Regions from separate parts of the Cutibacterium nasicola genome, predicted to be linked through region 1. Evidence: riboswitches for the same ligand, from Rfam matches in the RefSeq annotation. Region 1 holds a riboswitch; each other region holds the start of a gene.

Region 1 (6,058 bases):
CCGGCCAGGCCGTAGGTCTTCGTCAGGGAACGCAGCACCAGCAGGTTGCCCATGTCGTTGCCGATGAGGGACTGGGACTCGTCAGTGGCGTCCATGAAGGCTTCGTCGACGACGAGGATCCGACCAGGGCGGCGCAGGGTCAGCAGGTCGGACGCCGGGTGCAGCCGACCGGTGGGGTTCGTGGGGTTACCGACGATGACGAGGTCGGCATCCTCCGGGACGAGGGCCGGATCCAGTGCGAACCCGTCGGAGGCATTGAGGATGACTCGGTCGACGTCAATCCCGGCTGATCTCAGAGCTGCCTCCGGCTCGGTGAACTGAGGATGGATGACCGCAGCGTGGTGCGGCTGCGTGGTCGCAATGAGGGGGAAGGCCTCGGCTGCTCCGGAGGTGGGCAGAACCATGTCGGTTCCCACACCGTGCATGGTGGCCAGGGCGTCCCGGGCCGGGGCGGCGTCAGGGTAACGCGCCCAGTCGTGCTCGGTGGAGGTGATTGCGTCGCGAAGCCACTGCGGCGGCTCGAGGACGCGGACGTTGACGGCCAGGTCGACTAGACCGTCGGCAATGTCGCTGTCCCCGTGGTGATTGAGGTCAGGCTCGCCCTCCTGGGCCCCTCTCCCCTCGTGGAACCTCGCCACCTCACGGGCAAACCACGCCGCCTGGGAGGGGTGACCGGCCCAGTGCAGGTGCAGGTAGGAGGCCTGAACGGTGGGACGCCCCAGAGAAGCAGGGTCTCCCAGAGCTCCCTCGGCACGATCGGTGCCGTCGGGCATGGCGATGTGCCAAGCCGGGTCGACGTCAGCCAATGGCGTCGTCGTGGTGCGGTGGAATTCGTGGCCGACGACGCTGATGGAGTTGCGGGTGGCGACCCGGTACCCCATCGTCAGCCTCGTCGCCATCGCCGCGTCCATCGGAAGGACGCCGGCCATGTCGCGCCCGTCGAGGTGACGGCAGAGGTAGAGAAGCCCGGCGCACTCCGCGACGATCGGCATCCCGGCCTCGGCATGGGCGCGGACATCTGCCGCGAGCTCGGTGTTGTCCTCCAAATCCGTGGCGTGCATCTCCGGGAATCCACCGCCCAGGTACAGGCCCTGGATGCCGTCCGGAAGACGTCGATCGGTGAGGGGATCGACGTCGACGACCCGGAACCCGGCCGCCCGCAACATCTCGGTGGTCTCGGGGTAACGGAAGGTGAAGGCTCGCCCCGCGAAGATTCCGACCACCGGCGGCTCGTCGAAGGAATGGCCTTGCCAGCCAGCTGATTGCAGAGCGGCTCGCGGATCCCAAGGCTCGACGTCGAGGTCGGGTGCGGAATCGGCCAGGTCCATAACGGCGTCGAGATCGACGTGTTCGGCGATGAGGTCACCCAGGCCGGCGACCTTGGAGGCGGAGTGCTCCCACTCCCCCGCCGGGACCAGGCCCAGGTGGCGAGACGGCACGAAGATCGACTCGGTGCGCGGAATCCGCCCCAGCACCGGGATGCCGAGTCGGTCGAGTCCGCGCACGACCTCGGCACCATGACGAGGAGAGGCGACCCGGTTGAGGATCACACCGGCGATCGTGACATTCGGATCAAACGTCGCCAGACCTGCCACCACTGCGGCGTGGGTGAGGGACGCATGAGCGGTGTCGACGACCACGACCACCGGGGTCTGGGTCGAGGTGGCGATCTCGGCGCTGGACCCGCGTCCGGTCCCGAGCTGGCCGTCGAAGAGGCCCATCACTCCCTCGATGACCGCAATGTCCGCCGCATCGGGGGTGACGAAACCATGGGCCAGCAGCGGAGCCATGAGCTCGTCACCACACATGACGGAGTCCAGGTTGCGGCCCGGACGACCACTGGCCATCGAGTGGTAACCGGGATCGATGTAATCCGGCCCGACCTTGAACGGCGCCACCGTCCGGCCGGTGGCACGCAGGGCTGCCATGAGACCTGTCGCGACGGTCGTCTTACCGCCTCCCGACGCCGGGGCGGCGATGAGGATTCGTGGAATGCGCATCACCATTCGATTCCCGCCTGACCACGCTGACCGGCGTCGAAGGGGTGCTTGACCTTGGTCATCTCGGTGACGAGGTCTGCGGCCTCGACGAGGGCTGCCGGGGCGCGACGGCCAGTGATGACGACGTGCTGGGTGCCGGGGCGGTTGACCAGTGTGTCGACGACCTCGTCGACATCGAGCCATCCCCAGTCCAGCGGGTAGGTGAACTCGTCAAGAAGGTAGAAATCAAGCGCCTCGCTGGCCAGGAGTTCCGACACGTGTCGCCACCCCTCGCGGGCAGCGGCCTCGGGGTCATCGGCGGCATCGAAGGAGCGTGCCCAGGACCATCCAGTCCCCATGACCTCCCATGTGACGGGACCGCCGGCACCGGTCTCCTCGTGGAGTTTCCCGAGAGCTTGCAGGGCGTCCTGCTCGCCGACATGCCATCGTCCGGACTTCACGAACTGGAAGACGCCGACTTTCCACCCTTGGTTCCAGGCGCGCAGGGCGGTACCCATCGCCGCTGTCGTCTTGCCCTTGCCCTCGCCGGTGTTCACAGCAAGAACTGGCCGTAATCGTCGCTGTCTGGTGGACAGCCCGTCGTCTGGTGTGGCGCCACTGCGCGCGTGCGGCATGAACGACCTCCTTGCGGGTCCGCGCCCGTCGGGTCACGGGATTTCCGTGACCTGACCCGCAGGATCGACCTGGCTCGCGCTGAGGCGCTCACAGTGGCGGGACCGCTCCGGATTCACACCGGATTCCTCCCCGAGGGCCATCGTCGATTGTGTCACACGGGTCGGGTTGTCCTCACCCGGCACTGCCCTAAGCTTCCCTCATGACCCATGATCCTGACGCCACCCTCCTCGGACGCACGCCTGGCCTCGACGAGACGCACTTCGCCCATGACGGCCTCATCACCAAACATCCGGTGAGGGCCGTCGCTCTGGCAGCGTTGCGACCCATGCCGGGCCAGCTGCTGTGGGACCTCGGCACCGGCGCCGGGTCGATCGGTGTCGAGTGGTGTCGCACCGATCCGACCTGCCGAGCCATCGGGGTGGAGCGCAAGGCAGAACGGGCCGCCAATGCCCGCACGAATGCCGCAGAACTCACTCTGCCCGGCCAGTTCGAGGTCATCGACGCCGACCTCGCCAAGGGGCTGCCGGAGGGACTGCCCGACCCGGATGCCATCTTCATCGGCGGCGGTGCGACGGAAACTCTCGTCACCCAGTGTCGACCACGTCTGCCCATCGGGGGACGGCTCGTCGTCCATGGGGTGACGATGGAGGCCGAGATGCTCGTGGAGTCCTTGCACCGGGATCTGGGCGGTGACCTCATGAGGTTCGGCGTCGAGACCGCCGACAGCATCGGCCGGCTGCGGGGCTGGAAACCGGCCCGCACCGTCGTGGCGTGGACCTGGCAGCACACTGAGTGACGACGAGCCACCCAGTGTGCACAGTTGTCTGATCCTGGACTCAGCTGATCTGGGAGGCCAGCAGGCAGGCAGCCCAGGTCTGCTCGGCAGCGAAACGCACATGGTGTGGCACTGCCGAAACCGACAGCGCTGACCTGTTCATGATGACCATCGAACCGCCGCACTGTGGCCGCCCCATCAAGAGTGCCTTGTGCCGCTGATGTCACAACGATGACGTCAACACGGACTGCTCGGTGCCAGGTGTGACAGGATCGCGACGACCTCGCTCATCGTTCGGGGACGCTCATCCATCCCAAGACGCCGGACCAGTTCGAGGGGCCAAGGCAGGTGTAGATGGGCCCTCTCCACCATGGTCACATTTGCGAGTAACTCGTCGATCGGCCCCTGCTGCACTCCCCCGTCGACAACGATGAGCGCCTCGTCAGCCCAGGCCAGGGCCAGGTCGACGTCATGGGTAGCCATCGCCACGGTCGTACCGTGGTCGCGCAGACGGTCCAAAGCCTCCAGCATCTTGGTGACGCCGACCGGGTCGAGTCCGGCGGTGGGCTCGTCAAGGAGAAGCAGATCCGGGCGCATGGCGACGGCACCGGCGACAGCAATCCTCTTGCGTTCGCCGTAGGACAGCTGGTGCGTGGCACGCTCGGCAAGATGGCTGGCCCCGAGTAGCTGCAGGGCCTCGGCGACGCGGTCGCGCACCTCCGCCACGTCCAGCCCCATGTTCATCGGGCCGAAGGAGACGTCCTGGCTCACGTCAGCGCTGAAGAGTTGGTCGTCGGGGTCCTGAAGGACGAGCTGAACCGCCCGACGGTGCTCACGAAGCTGGGTGCGCCCGTGACCGAGCACGGTGTCACCTCTCTTGACCTTGCCCTTGACGGGCTTGAGGGAGCCCGACAAGCAACGCATCAGCGTCGTCTTGCCCGATCCGTTTGCTCCCAGAATCGCCACCCGAACTCCAGCGCGGAAGGACACGTTGACGTCGGTGAGCACCATGGGCCGGCCAGGGTGAGTGGCGTACAGGTGCTCGGTCGACAACAGGGCTTCGTCACTCATCTGAAAATCCTTCCGGTCGTCGACCAGCTGATCGCCCAGACTGCGGCGATGACGATGACGACGATGATCTTGAACCGCGCTGATCCGACGCGTTTGACGGGCAGGGTCACCAGTGCGGACTCGAATCCGCGGTTGACCAGGCCGTCGTTGAGGCGGTTGGCCCTCGTCCAGGCTCGAATTCCGACCGATCCGAGCAGCGCTGCGGTGTTGCTCATGCGCCGGTTGAGCCCGCCAAATTTCCCTTCCGGGGCGTCGCCGAGGCGGGCGTGCTGAGCTTCACCGGCCGTCACGACGGTGTCGAGCAGCACGAAGATGAGCCGGTAGGTCAGGGAGGCGATCTCGAGCAACGGGTCAGGGATGTGGAACTTCCGCAACCACGTGAGCAGATCGACCATGGGGGTGGTGACGGCCAGCACCATGAGGGTGAGGGTGCCGCAGACGCCATGTTCAATCAGTGACATCGCCTGGGCGGTGGTGACCGGCCCGATGCTGAACACCCCGGCATGCCACCAGACTGTCCCGATGGGGGACGACCCAAGGCTGATGAGGACCGAGATCCCGCCGACCACCAGGAAGACGATCGGGGCGGCCATGGCTTGCCACAGCACTCGCCCCCGGATGCGCGCCGGGCCGAGGATGACGATGACGCTGATGATCCCGGCGAGTAGCGCCCCGGGCCAGATGCCGGAGCCGACCACCGGGCTCACCCACGACGATGACTCCATCGACGGGGTACACAGAGCGGTCAGGAGCAAGGATGCTGATAGGGCGACCTTCTCACCAACCGGACGACGCCGCCAGGGGGAATCCCAGGCGGCGTCGTCGAGAGAGGTGATTGTCATGACTTGGCAGTCGCAGTGGCTTCCGACGAGGTGACGGCGGCCTCGGGCACGTCGTCGACACTGTGCAGGTCAGAGGCGTGCTCGGCCTCCTCACGACCCTTCTTCTTGCCGGACATGCGGCCCAACGCGTACCCGGCAATGCCGGCACCCAGGGCAGCCTGCATGGCGAACAGACCGGACTCGACCTCACCCGAGTTCGGCTCGAAGATCGGCTTGATCCACTCCTTGGCGCCAGCCTCCTCAGCCGCGGTGGCAGCTGCGTCGTCAGTTCCGCCGAAGCCCTCCTCCTCGTCTCCGGACACCTTCTTGGCGCCGAGGACCATGCTCAGCACGAACAGGGCGATCAACAGGACGACGATAACCGGAGTCACCCACTTGCTGTTGCCGGTCAGGGAACGATCGGCACGGGTCGGGACTGCAGTGTTCTCAGGCATTTGCCACCTCCGGGGTACGAGCGAGGACGCCGAGCTGCTGAAGCTGCGGGGCGGCGACCTTGGCAAGGAAACGGAACAGCAGGATTCCGATGAAGCCCTCAGCGATGGCCAGCGGAATCTGGGTCACGGCGAAGATGCCGAGGAACTTGCCAACAGCCCCCCAGAAGCCACCGGTGGGATCCGGGAAGGCAAAGGCGAGCTGGAAGCTGGTCACGACGTAGGTGACGAAGTCGGCGAAGACCATACAGAGGAAGACTGCCAACGCGTCGGGCCCGTGGAGTTTCTTGGTGAGCTTGTAGAAGGCGTAACCGGCCCACGGTC
Region 2 (6,058 bases), 180 kb from region 1:
CTTGCTGTACACGCCCTCAATAGTACGGATCTGGGCGGTGTAGCGCCCGAAAACCTTCTCCATCGCGTCGGACATCTCGCCGACGGAGGCGTTGGCACGACCGGCGTCGATGCACAGCTTGAGCAGGTTGCGATCGGGATCGCTCGGATCGGGGTTGGCGGCAGCCCAGGTCAGCTTCTCGAGAGCGGCCTGGCAGGCCTCCTCGTCGCGGTTGGCACGCAGCTGCACCAGCTTGGCCTTCTGCTCCTTGAGCACCTGGGTGTTGTCAACCTTGAGGACCTCGAGATCCTCTTCCTCGTCCAGACGGTACTTGTTGACGCCGATGAGGGGCTGACGGCCCGAGTCGATGCGTGCCTGGGTGCGGGCAGCGGCCTCCTCGATGCGCATCTTCGGGATGCCCTTCTCGATGGCCTTCGCCATACCGCCGGCCTTCTCGACCTCCTGGATGTGGGCCCAGGCCTTGCGGGCCAGCTCCAGAGTGAGCTTCTCGACGTAGGCCGAGCCGGTCCAGGGGTCGATGACGCGACAGGTGCCCGACTCCTGCTGGATGAACAGCTGAGTGTTTCGAGCAATACGAGCGGAGAAGTCGGTCGGCAGGGCGATGGCCTCGTCGAGGGAGTTCGTGTGCAGGGACTGGGTGTGCCCCTGGGTGGCCCCCATGGCCTCCACACAGGTGCGGATGACGTTGTTGTAGACGTCCTGGGCGGTCAGCGACCAGCCGGAGGTCTGCGAGTGGGTACGCAGGCTCATCGACTTCGGGTTCTTCGGCCCGAACTGGTGCACGAGCTTGGCCCACAGCATGCGGGCCGCGCGCATCTTGGCGACCTCCATGAAGAAGTTGGTGCCAATGGCCCAGAAGAACGACAGACGCGGGGCGAACTGGTCGACCTGCAGACCCACCGACTCACCGGCACGGATGTAGTCGACACCGTCGGCCAAGGTGTAGGCCATCTCGATGTCGGCGGTCGCGCCAGCCTCCTGCATGTGATAGCCGGAGATCGAGATGGAGTTCCACTTCGGCATGTTCGCACTGGTGTAGGCGAAGATGTCGGAGATGATCCGCATCGAGGGCAGCGGCGGGTAGATGTACGTGTTACGAACCATGAACTCCTTGAGGATGTCATTCTGGATCGTTCCGGCGAGCTGCTCGGGCTTGGCACCCTGCTCCTCGGCGGCCACCACGTACAGGGCCAGAATCGGCAGCACGGCGCCGTTCATCGTCATGGACACAGACATGCGATCCAGCGGGATGCCGGCAAAGAGCTCACGCATGTCGAGGATGGAGTCCACAGCCACGCCGGCCATGCCGACATCACCGGGAACACGGGGATTGTCAGAGTCGTAGCCGCGGTGGGTCGGCAGGTCGAAGGCGACCGACAGACCCTTCTGGCCGGCGGCCAGGTTACGGCGGTAGAAGGCGTTGGACTCCTTGGCGGTGGAGAATCCGGCGTACTGACGAATCGTCCAGGGTCGGAAGGCGTACATGGTGGCGTACGGGCCGTGGGTGAACGGAGGCAGACCGGCGTAGGTGTCCAGCCAGTCCATGTCGGCGTAGACGTCCTCGGAGTACAAATGACCAACCGAAATCTGTTCCGGAGTGGTCCAGGGCTCCTGCTCAGCGGAAGCGGCAGCCAGCTTGGCGAACTGCTCCTGAGCGTCCGCGGGAACCGGAGCGTCTCCCAGGTTGATGGAATCGAAACGGGGCAGGGTGGTCACTTGGCAACTCCCAACGTGTCCAGAGTGGTGGTCAGGACGTCAACGACGTCCATCCCGAGGTAGATGCGACCGTCGATGACCTTCTCGGCCTCGGCAGCGTCATCACCAAATTCCTTGAAGGCACCCGACAGGTAGACCAGCTTGGCGCCGGCCTCCTTGAGGGCCTTGGCGACCTCGAGGCCCTGGGCCGCGTAGGTCTTGGCGTTCGAGCACAGGTCTGCGACCTCGGCACCGGACTCCTTGAAGGCCTTGACGACCTCTTCCGTGGTGCCGCCCTCGCACTCGGGGGTCTCCATGCCGGCGATGTGCCACACCGGGGCGGAGAATCCCTCGCGGGGACCGAAGTCACGACGGGTTCCCAGGCAGGCCAGGAACACCTTCGGACGCTCGGAGCAGGTGGCGGAACGATCGACGAGGGCCTCGAAGACCTCGGCGTCACGGTGCTGTTCGAGACCGTTGCGCTTGGGAGCTTCGGGGTAGGGCCTGGTCTCGACGGTCTTGGCGTCGAGCAGCGGGAACTCGCTGACGGCCGTGATCGGCTGCTTGCGGGTGGCCAGACGCTTGGCGCGCTCGGCGTTGAGCTTGTCGAGCTCGGTGCGAACGTGGTCACCGGTGAGGGCGGCAACCATGCCACCGGCGGCCTCGACAGCCTGGAACTCGGCCCAACCGGCCTCCTCCAGCTTCTTGGTCAGGGCCTCGACGTAGAAGGAACCACCCGCCGGGTCATTGGCGCGGCCGATGTTGGACTCCTCGGCGAGGATAATGCCCGTGTTGCGGGCGATACGACGGGAGAAGTCGCTCTTCGGCAGGCCGATGGCGGCATCGAAGGGCAGGGTCGTGACGGCCTCGGCGCCACCGACAGCAGCACCGAAGGTCGAGATGGTGCCACGCAGGATGTTGACGTAGGGATCATCGCGGGTCAACTCACGCCAGCTCGTCACGGCCTCCTGACGGGCGCCACGCTTGGCAGCCGGAACCTCGAAGACCTCACCGATGCGGTTCCACAGGGTACGCAGGGCACGCAGACGGCAGATGGTCAGGAACTGGTCGTGGGTTGCGGAGACCCGGAAGTTGATGGAATCGAAGGCCTGCTCGGCAGTCAGCCCCTGTTCCATGAGCGCACGGACATACTCGACGCCGGTGGCGATGGCCCAGGCGAGCTCGTGCACGTCGCCGGCACCAGCGTTGTGGTAGACCGTCGCATCAACGACGAAGGCACGAGAATTCTTGTACTTGTCGGTCTTCTTGGCCCACTCGGCCATCGTGGACAGATCCGGGGTGCCGCCGTTGAGAGCGGCGAAACCGATCGGGTCCAGACCGAGATTGAACGACAGCTTGTCGGGATCGATGTCGGAGTCGACATAGACGTCAAGGAGGGCCTGTGCAGCGGCCTCCTGGTCGTCACGGCTCGAGACCTCAACCTTGGCCAGGTCGAGCAACACGTCCTTGAGGTCCCCGGCAATGTCCTCCGGCTTGATGGCGTCGGCACCGACGCGCAGCCACAGGGACATCACACCACGCTCGAGGTCGGCGATGATCGCCTTCCTGGTGAACTGCGGATCCGGATCCTCGTGAAGGGCCCGCACATCCCATGCGTCCATGACGCCAGTCCGGATCGTGGCGCCACGGGTGAAGGGCGGCACACCCGGGGCGCCGAGCTTCTCAGGGGCATCTTGACGCCGGTACATCGGCTCGATCTTGATGCCGTCGACCGTGCTCGGCTCGAGGCGCTTCATTCCTTGCTCAATGTTGAGCTCCTTGCCCTCGGGACGTCCCCGGTTCAAGACCTTGAGGACCGCGTCCTCCCACTGTTCGTGGGTGATCTTCGGAAAGTCCCCGGCCAGGCTCAACTCCTCGGGCATCCTGTCCTCGACGGACTTGGATGCGAGGTTGTCAGCATCAGTCATTCGTCAGACTCCTGCTTCGCTGCGGATGGGTGGACGACCTCGGTCGGCCCTCGAGACCTCGGACGCTGCGGCGCACGCAGGGTACGTCGCAAGCTCTGGCAGGTATTCGGACTCATGGGCACCTCGTCTGCCGACAAGTCCTACGTCACCGCTTCCCAGACCGAAGCCCAGTGCTTGATCGCCATCCGGTCGGACCTAAGACCAACTGGACGTCGATGGTGATGTCGTTCCCACTCACCGCTGCGGGGCAGTTCCGGAATTGCACCGGATTCCCTCTTACCGCCTTGAAACCCCCGGACGGGATTCCTTGGCACCAGCACCTATGATACTAGGCTGCGCACGATCGACTTGGCACAGCGGGGGTGCATGTGCACGATTGTGCGACCGTGCTGTGAACAGACGTTTACCGTGCCTTGCGGACCTGGGGGATTTGAGGCCGGTTTGCGACAGAGTCGATCCACTCTCGTAGGTCGGCATGGACGTGCCTGCGATTGACCTCATTGAGAACCTCATGGCGCCCACCCGGGTACAGGATGACGTCCACCTCCTGGGACCCGGCATCGCGCAATTGGCAAGCTGCGCGACGCACTCCCCTACCGGAGTCGCCCACCGGATCCTTGGCACCGGCCATGAGCAAAACAGGCAGAGCAGGCGGAGTGGCACGTAGAACCTCGGTGGAATTGGCGAGTTCGATGAGTCGTACCAATTCGCGGTAGAAGGCTGCGGTGCAGACGAAACCGCACAGCGGGTCGTTGTTGTAGGCGTCCACGACGCGCACGTCTCGAGACAACCAGTCGTAGTCGGTGCGAGCCGGCTGGAAGGCCCGGTTGAAGGACCCGAAAGACAAGGTGTTGAGCAACGGACTGCGGGAGTCCTCCCCCAACATGAGCACCTGGGAACGGGCAAGCCCGGTGGCGACGGTGCTCAACGGCCCCAAGGAGGAGCCTGTGCCAATGATGACCAGGCCGGTCATCTCGCGTCCCCGGCGAGCGGCCAGAACACGGGCGAGGAACGATCCCATCGAGTGTCCGACGAGGAACCACGGCTTCCCCTCAACCTCGGCCATGAAGTGGTCAGCAACCGCGGAGAGATCGTCGAGCAGTTGGTGGTGGCCCCGATCAGGGGTGGTCCCAAGTTGTCCGGTGGCAGCAGCGCGCGGTCCGTGACCACGGTGATCATTCGCCACGACGAGCCAGCCGTCGTCCGCCAGCGCCCGGGCCACCTCGTCATAGCGGGCCGCGTACTCGGCCATGCCATGACACAACTGCACCAATCCCTTGGTGGGGCGACCCGGCGCAGCCTCCGGACGCCAGACAAGGACGTCGAGGTCGGCTCCGTCGTCAGCGGTGATCGTGATGGTGTCCATGAATCCTCCCGGGGTCGTAGTTCCAGCATATTGAGGTCTCCCAGCCAGCATCTCGGCATCGCGGAAGAAGCGCCCACATCACCATGATCCTGTTCTCGCTCAGGGAGAACACGAGCAGAACAACGAGCCTCTTCAGGCCCGACGCTGTGTAGTGAGGTCAACGCCATGCCCGCGACGCGCCGCGTTACCAGGTTCGCGAGCATCACGTCACCGTCTCGTAAGGTCACCGCCCTAGACTCATGGGGACCCACCGAAAGGACGTCTCGTGAAGATCGCCGTCGCAGGACTGGGCTATGTCGGCATGGCCAATGCCGTGTTGCTTGCCCAGCACAACAGTGTCGTCGCCATTGACATTGACGCCGAGAGGGTCGAGATGGTCAACACCGGACACACGACGATCGTCGATCCCCTCATCGGGGAGTACCTGGCCCACCACGAGCTGGATCTGACGGCCACGACTGATCCGCACAAGGCCTATGACGATGCTGACTTCGTCGTCATCGCCACCCCGACGAACTATGACCCTGACCAGAATTATTTCGACACCTCGAGCGTGGACGGAGTGCTCGACCTGGTGCAGGAGCTCGCCCCCGAGGCGACGATCGTCATCAAGTCAACGATCCCGGTGGGCTTCGTCGAGGGGATTCGCAAGGAGCGCCCCGGCCTTGACGTCATCTTCTCTCCGGAGTTCCTCCGCGAGGGCAAGGCTCTCTACGACAACCTCCATCCGTCACGGATCGTCGTCGGGTCGGACTCGGCCAAGGCCCACCTCTTCGCCGATCTCATGGCCGCCGGGGCGGTCGACACCGGCATCCCGGTGCTCTTCGTCGGGGCCACCGAGGCCGAGGCCATCAAGCTGTTCGCCAACACTTACCTGGCGATGCGGGTCTCCTTCTTCAACGAGCTCGACACCTATGCCTCTCAGCGTGGGCTGTCCACCCGTCAGGTCATTGACGGGGTCTGCCTGGACCCCCGCATCGGCAGCCACTACAACAACCCGTCCTTCGGTTATGGCGGCTACTGCCTGCCCAAGGACACCCGTCAGCTGCTGGCCAACTACCAGGACGTC
Region 3 (6,058 bases), 800 kb from region 1:
GACTTGGCATGATGTGCGTGCGCAGGGGTCGGTCCCCTTGGTGGGCGGCGACCTCCCCAAGTGAGCCTGCGCCCCCAGATCAATGGTGGAGGTTTCGGTGAACAGAAAATCCACCCAGAACGCGAAAACTCCCGGTCAGATGATCTCTGGCCGGGAGTTGCGTGAAGCAATCGGGCTCACGTGCGTGAAGCACCTGTTGTGCGCGAGAGAGGAGTTGAACCTCCACGTCCCAAGGGACACTGGCACCTGAAGCCAGCGCGTCTGCCATTCCGCCACTCGCGCATCAGGCCCCTTCGGTGGACCCAACTCGTTGACGATAGCACGGTTGGGGCATCTAAGTGAAATCGAGGGCTTTGAGCCGTGTCATGACGGGCCATCACATGCGTACCGAGTAGCCTGTCCCCGTGCTGTCCTTCCTCGCCGCGGCCTTCGCCCTGGGTATTGCCGGTTTCGACCCGCTGGGTTCCTTCGTGCTGCTGGCAGCGCTGGGACTAGGGGTGCGACGTCGCGGCGTTGTCATCCTGGTACTCACCTCGGTGGGAACCTCCGCCATCTTCGGGGTTGCCGGAGTGCTCGGTCTGGGAGCCTTGCTTGCCCGGCTGGGCATTCATGGACTACATGTTCCTCATCTGGTCTGGGTGTGGCTGGTGGCCATCTTGGGTGTGGCTTTCGTGAGCTGGGGGGTATGGCGACTGCGTCCAGGGGCAGCGACGAAGGAACTTGACGAGAACACCTCGGCCGCTCCCCGCTCGACGGAGCCCGGTGCGCTTGCCGTCAGTGGTCTGCTGGTGGGACTGTCCTCCCTCGTCGACCCGGCATTCTGGGCGATGCTCGTCCATGCCGCCCACCTGCCGCACGCCAGCTGGGCCGTCGTCGAGTCCCTCATCTGGGTGGCCTGCAGCCACAGCCTGCTCATCGTCCTTGTCGCTGCCTACCTCGTCGGCGGGCCTGACCGAGTCACTCGGGTGGTGACCAGCATTCGCGAGGACCACGCCGTCGCAGCCCATCGCGGGATCTCTGCGCTGCTGGCGGCCTTCGGGGTCCTGCTGCTCGCCGACGTCATCGGCGTCCTTGCCACCGGGCAGTGGTTCTTCGAGCTTTGAGTACTCAGTGCCAGTGATGGCGACGCTGACGCCGTTGCCCGGTTCGGCCGAGGAACCACCCCAGTGCCAGACCGAGCACTCCGGCACCGACGGCGACGCCGATCTGCAATGGACCCCACTGGCGAGTCGACACCGTCACCGGCTGTCCGTGGGGAAGTGGCGCGCCCTTGGCCTCGGCGGCGCCCACGGCATTGGCGCGCTGGGCGATCCGGTCCAACGAGGCGTCCAGGATGGTTCGGGTGTACCCCATGTGGATGGGGCGACCCTGGTTGAGCTCGTCCTGCCAGGTTGACTGCAAGGTGAGGATGCGCGTCAGGGCGGGGGCGGCGTCGCAGACCGGATCGCCTTTCATGCACACCGAATAGGTCTCGGGATACGCCTCCGCGGGGATGGCCGCGCCGACCTTGACCATGTCGGCGTCCAGGGCTTCATGATCGATGGACTCCTGGCTCAGGCCGAGGGCGGCCTTGATGACTGCCCGCATCTGAGAGTCGCGATCGGCTCCGGGAGTCGCGTTGGCTCGTTCACGCAGGTAGTAGAGCATCGCAGCCATTCCGATGGCGGACTGGTCGGCATCGCCGCTGAGCTCCTGAACGTTCTGTCCCGGGTAATGGTCCGGATTCCCGGCCAGGAGGGCGCCTGCCAGACGTTGCGGGGTGTCGGTCTGGGCGAGGGCCTGGGTGATGGCCTGGGACCCCTGCGAGAATCCGGCGAGCACCACCCATTCCTTCGGGCACTGTTTCTTCTCCTCGTTGAGGAGGGTGGTGAGTTTCTTCGCTCCCAGAGCCGCCGAGTCGAAGTACTCGGTCGACGGCATGGTCGCGTCAAAGAGGAGACTGCTCATCGATGCTCTCTGCAGGGTGTGAGGGTCAGCGGCGGGGTAGTCCAGGTAGACCTGACGAACTGTTCCCCTGCCCTTCCACTTCTGGGCCAGGGCGTCACGAACCGACGTGATGGTGCTGCCGAACGGAGGGGTCTCGCCCGACCCTCGGACGCCGACGAACATCACCGAGGCGCAGCCCATCCGAGAGGCCAGCTCCGAGGACACCGGGTCCGAGTCCCAGCCCATTCCTGCCCCTGGGGTGAGGGTGGCGGCGGACGTGAGCGTTGTTGTGGACCCGCTGGCGTAGCCGGTGCTGGCTGTCGTCGGGGTGGGCGCTGATGGCTCGGCGTTGGCAGAAAGCGGCAGCGTCACCAGGCCGGCGATGACGAGGAGGATGAGCAATGTCTGCCGAAGCTTCACTACGTCAGTCAAGCAGGGGTCGCCGACACCGGACGGCTCGTGTGTCCGTGGTCAGGACTGCTTGAAAGTTCCGGTGATCGACGCGGAGTCCAGCTCGCTGGTGTGGATGACGAAGCGGACCTGGACGTTGGCGGCGTCGTCAGGAATGTCGAGATGCTCGCTCGGCATGGCATGGACGGTGTGGATGTAGCGGTGGGCCGGTCCGGGCGGCGGGCAGGCTCCGGAGTAGCCGTCCTCCTGGTAGTCATTGGTCCACTCGCGCACACCGGAAGGCAGCGGGCCGCCCTCATCGAGGGAGGTGACGTCGGCTGGGATGTCGGCGAGGATCCAGTGCCAGAAGCCGGAACCGGTGGGGGCATCGGGGTCGTAGACGGTGATCGCGTATGACGCGGTGCCCTCCGGGCCGGGCGTCCAGCTCAGCTGGGGGCTGATGTTCTTGCCACCCGCATCTGCATGGGCGTGGGCCAGGTCAATCGGCTGGCCGTCGGTGATCGACGTGCTGGTGATCTCCATGGGTTGTGTCCTTTCCCTGGGTGTGTGTCCATGATGCCAGCCTGATGCGCGATCCGAAGGGGTGTCACGACCGGTTCCGAACGCGGGGAAGCCCACCCCTGATGACGAGGTGAAGGGGTGAGTGTGCAGATGTGATGAGATGCGTATACCCTTCATCTTGTGCTGGTTCTCATCGCCAGACACCAGATGTAGGGGTTGTATCCACATCTGGTGGCGATGGGAGGAAAGAGGGAATCCGGTGGGAAACCGGAACTGCCCCGCAGCGGTGACAGGGAACGACGGCGACATACGCACTGGCCATCCGGTTGGGAAGCGTCGCTCGGTAGGAACTCGTCTGACGGCGAAACGCCCTGAAGTCCGAAGACCTGCCAGCGCCCGGGTCGGCGACCCGGTACGACAACGGGCGTGCGAGACGGCCCGGGGTGAACCTGCCCCACTCGTGCGCTGCTTCGAGGAGAGAGCATGTCGACGATTGTCCAGCCAGACGACCTGACCACCCCACGCACGGTTCCCACGTCCATCCGCAAGAGGGACGGCAGGGTGATCCGGTTCGACTCGACGAAGATCGTCGAGGCCGTCCGCAAAGCCTTCGTCGCCTGTGGCGGCGACGCCCCCGAACTGTTGGCCTCCGAGGTTGCCCTCGAGGTGCTCTCCCGACTGAGCGAGATGGGTGAGGACACCCCTGATGTCGAGGCCATCCAGGACCTCGTCGAGAAGACCCTCATGGATCAGGGACACGACGGCGTCGCCAAGGCCTACATCCTCTACCGTCAGCGTCGCACCGTTGCTCGCGACCAGCAGTCCGCCCTCATGCGTACCTTGCGTGAGATCACCTTCGCCACCGCCGAGGAAGCCGACGCCAAACGGGAGAACGCCAACGTCGACGGCAACTCCGCGATGGGGTCGATGCTGCGCTACGGAACCGAGTCGGCCAAGCAGTTCAACCTGCTCGAGGTGCTCGACCCCTCCCATGCCGCCGCCCATCGTGACGGGGACATCCACATCCACGACCTCGACTTCCTCACCCTGACGACGACCTGCTGTCAGATCAACCTCACCGACCTCTTCGAGCACGGTTTTTCCACCGGCCACGGCGTCCTGCGATCCCCGCAGTCCATCGGTTCGTACGCCGCCCTGGCCTGCATCGCGATCCAGTCCAACCAGAATGACCAACACGGCGGCCAGGCGGTGCCGAACTTCGACCGGGACATGGCCCCGGGGGTCGCCAAGACCTTCAGCAAGGCTGCCCAAACCGGTTTGACGAGGATTTTCGAAGTTCTCGGTGGCGACGAGGACCGTCTTGACCAAGTGCGCCAGGTGGCGTCGGGATGGGTGCTGGAGCCGGACGCGGCCGCGCTGGTCCATGAGAAGGAGCAGGTGGCGGAACTGTTTGCCGGGCTCGTCGACGACACCGACCGGGTCGCCGACAGAATTCGTCGCCAGGCCGTCGAGGAGACACGTCGTCAGACCTACCAGGCGATGGAGGCCCTCATCGCCAACCTCAACACCATGAACTCGCGAGCCGGGGCACAGACCCCGTTCTCCTCGATCAATTACGGCACCGACACCAGCCCGGAGGCGCGGATGGTGATGCACTGCCTGCTGGAGGCCACCGAGGCCGGTCTTGGCGGTGGGGAAACCGCGATCTTCCCGATCCAGATCTTCCGGGTGCACAAGGGCGTCAACCTCGACGACGGTGACCCCAACCATGACCTGTTCCGGCTGGCCTGCCGGGTGAGCGCCAAGCGCCTCTTCCCGAACTTCTCCTTCCAAGACGCCCCGTTCAACGCCGAGTACTACGTGCCCGGCCATCCCGAGACCGAGATCGCCTACATGGGCTGCCGCACCCGGGTGATGTCGAACGTCCACGACCCCTCGCGGGCACAGACTTGGGGACGCGGGAACCTGTCCTTCACCTCGATCAACCTGCCGAGGTTGGCGATCGAGGCCAACCACGACGTTGATGCCTTTTTCGCCTCCTTCGACCGGATGATCGACCTCGTCATCGACCAGTTGCTCGACCGGCTCAAGATCCAGTCCCACAAGCTGGTGCGAAACTTCCCCTTCCTCATGGGCCAGGGGGTCTGGATCGACTCGGAGGACTTGGGGCCTGACGATGTTGTCGCCGAGGTACTCAGGCACGGAACCCTGTCGGTGGGGTTCATCGGGTTGGCCGAGACCCTGACGGCCTTGATCGGCGTCCATCACGGCGAGTCGGAGGAGGCCCAACAGCTCGGTCTGCGGATCGTCGGTCACCTGCGAGAGAGGATGGACGAGGCCGCCGAGCGCACCGGGTTGAACTTCTCGGCCCTGGCCACCCCGGCCGAGGGGCTGTCGGGGCGGTTCGTGCGGATGGACCGTCAGCGTTACGGGTCGATCCCGGGAATCACCGACCGGGAGTACTACACCAACAGCTTCCACGTGCCCGTCTGGTACCACATCGGTGCTGCGGACAAGATCCGCATCGAGGCTCCCTACCACGCCTTCACCAACGGCGGTCACATCTCGTACGTCGAGCTGTCGGGGGATCCGGCACGCAACGTCGACGCCTTCGAGGCCCTCGTGCGGCACATGGCTGCCAGCGGAATCGGGTACGGGTCCATCAACCATCCGGTCGACCGGGATCCGCAGTGCGGCTACACCGGGATCATCGATGACGAGTGCCCCAAGTGTGGCCGTCATGAGGATTGTGGGCCCTTCGACCGGATTCGCCGCATCACTGGTTATCTCGTCGGTGGGCTGGATCGGTTCAACGACGCCAAGCGTGCCGAGGTCGGCGACCGCGTCAAGCACGGGTGAGATCGGAGCGAGGATGAGGGTTGCCGGGCTCGAGCCGGAGTCGATCGTCGATGGCCCCGGCATCCGCTTCACGGTCTTCGCGCAAGGATGCCCGCTGGGGTGTCCCGGGTGCCAGAACCCTGGAACCTGGGACCCCTGCGGTGGCCACGAGATCGACGCCGAGGAGATCATCACCGCGATGAGGTCGTCGGTGTTGGCGTCTGGACTGACGCTCTCGGGCGGTGAGGCGAGCCGTCAACCTGGCGATTGTGCGAGGCTGGCCCGTGCTGCCCACGAAATGGGGTGGGACGTCTGGGCATGGTCCGGATTCACCATGGATGCCCTGCTGCGTCAGGCCCGTCACAACCCAGAGCTGGCCGAGATGCTGGACCAGGTGGACGTCTTGGTCGACGGACCTTTC

The links. Region 1 has a riboswitch for cobalamin ahead of cobO (cob(I)yrinic acid a,c-diamide adenosyltransferase). Riboswitches for the same ligand answer to the same signal wherever they lie in the genome.
Region 2: it holds a riboswitch for cobalamin, as region 1 does, so the genes downstream of both, mutA (methylmalonyl-CoA mutase small subunit) here and cobO (cob(I)yrinic acid a,c-diamide adenosyltransferase) in region 1, are expected to answer to the same signal.
Region 3: it holds a riboswitch for cobalamin, as region 1 does, so the genes downstream of both, ACUCCZ_RS00115 (anaerobic ribonucleoside triphosphate reductase) here and cobO (cob(I)yrinic acid a,c-diamide adenosyltransferase) in region 1, are expected to answer to the same signal.

The regions. Positions count from the first base shown of each region.
Region 1 covers NZ_CP199745.2:1,818,627-1,824,684, forward strand. The annotation lists gene ACUCCZ_RS08595 (cobyrinate a,c-diamide synthase) at 1-2,000, opposite strand, end outside; gene cobO (cob(I)yrinic acid a,c-diamide adenosyltransferase) at 2,000-2,614, opposite strand; cobalamin riboswitch at 2,655-2,791, opposite strand; gene cbiT (precorrin-6Y C5,15-methyltransferase (decarboxylating) subunit CbiT) at 2,815-3,411, shown strand; gene ACUCCZ_RS08610 (energy-coupling factor ABC transporter ATP-binding protein) at 3,628-4,461, opposite strand; gene cbiQ (cobalt ECF transporter T component CbiQ) at 4,458-5,303, opposite strand; gene ACUCCZ_RS08620 (energy-coupling factor ABC transporter substrate-binding protein) at 5,300-5,737, opposite strand; gene ACUCCZ_RS08625 (energy-coupling factor ABC transporter permease) at 5,730-6,058, opposite strand, start outside.
Region 2 covers NZ_CP199745.2:1,642,898-1,648,955, forward strand. The annotation lists gene scpA (methylmalonyl-CoA mutase) at 1-1,716, opposite strand, end outside; gene mutA (methylmalonyl-CoA mutase small subunit) at 1,713-3,623, opposite strand; cobalamin riboswitch at 3,704-3,956, opposite strand; gene ACUCCZ_RS07690 (alpha/beta fold hydrolase) at 4,027-4,989, opposite strand; gene ACUCCZ_RS07695 (nucleotide sugar dehydrogenase) at 5,291-6,058, shown strand, end outside.
Region 3 covers NZ_CP199745.2:16,399-22,456, forward strand. The annotation lists gene ACUCCZ_RS00090 (FtsX-like permease family protein) at 1-12, shown strand, start outside; tRNA gene ACUCCZ_RS00095 (tRNA-Leu) at 200-282, opposite strand; gene ACUCCZ_RS00100 (hypothetical protein) at 405-1,103, shown strand; gene ACUCCZ_RS00105 (cutinase family protein) at 1,108-2,172, opposite strand; gene ACUCCZ_RS00110 (YbhB/YbcL family Raf kinase inhibitor-like protein) at 2,398-2,859, opposite strand; cobalamin riboswitch at 3,054-3,246, shown strand; gene ACUCCZ_RS00115 (anaerobic ribonucleoside triphosphate reductase) at 3,322-5,658, shown strand; gene ACUCCZ_RS00120 (4Fe-4S single cluster domain-containing protein) at 5,672-6,058, shown strand, end outside.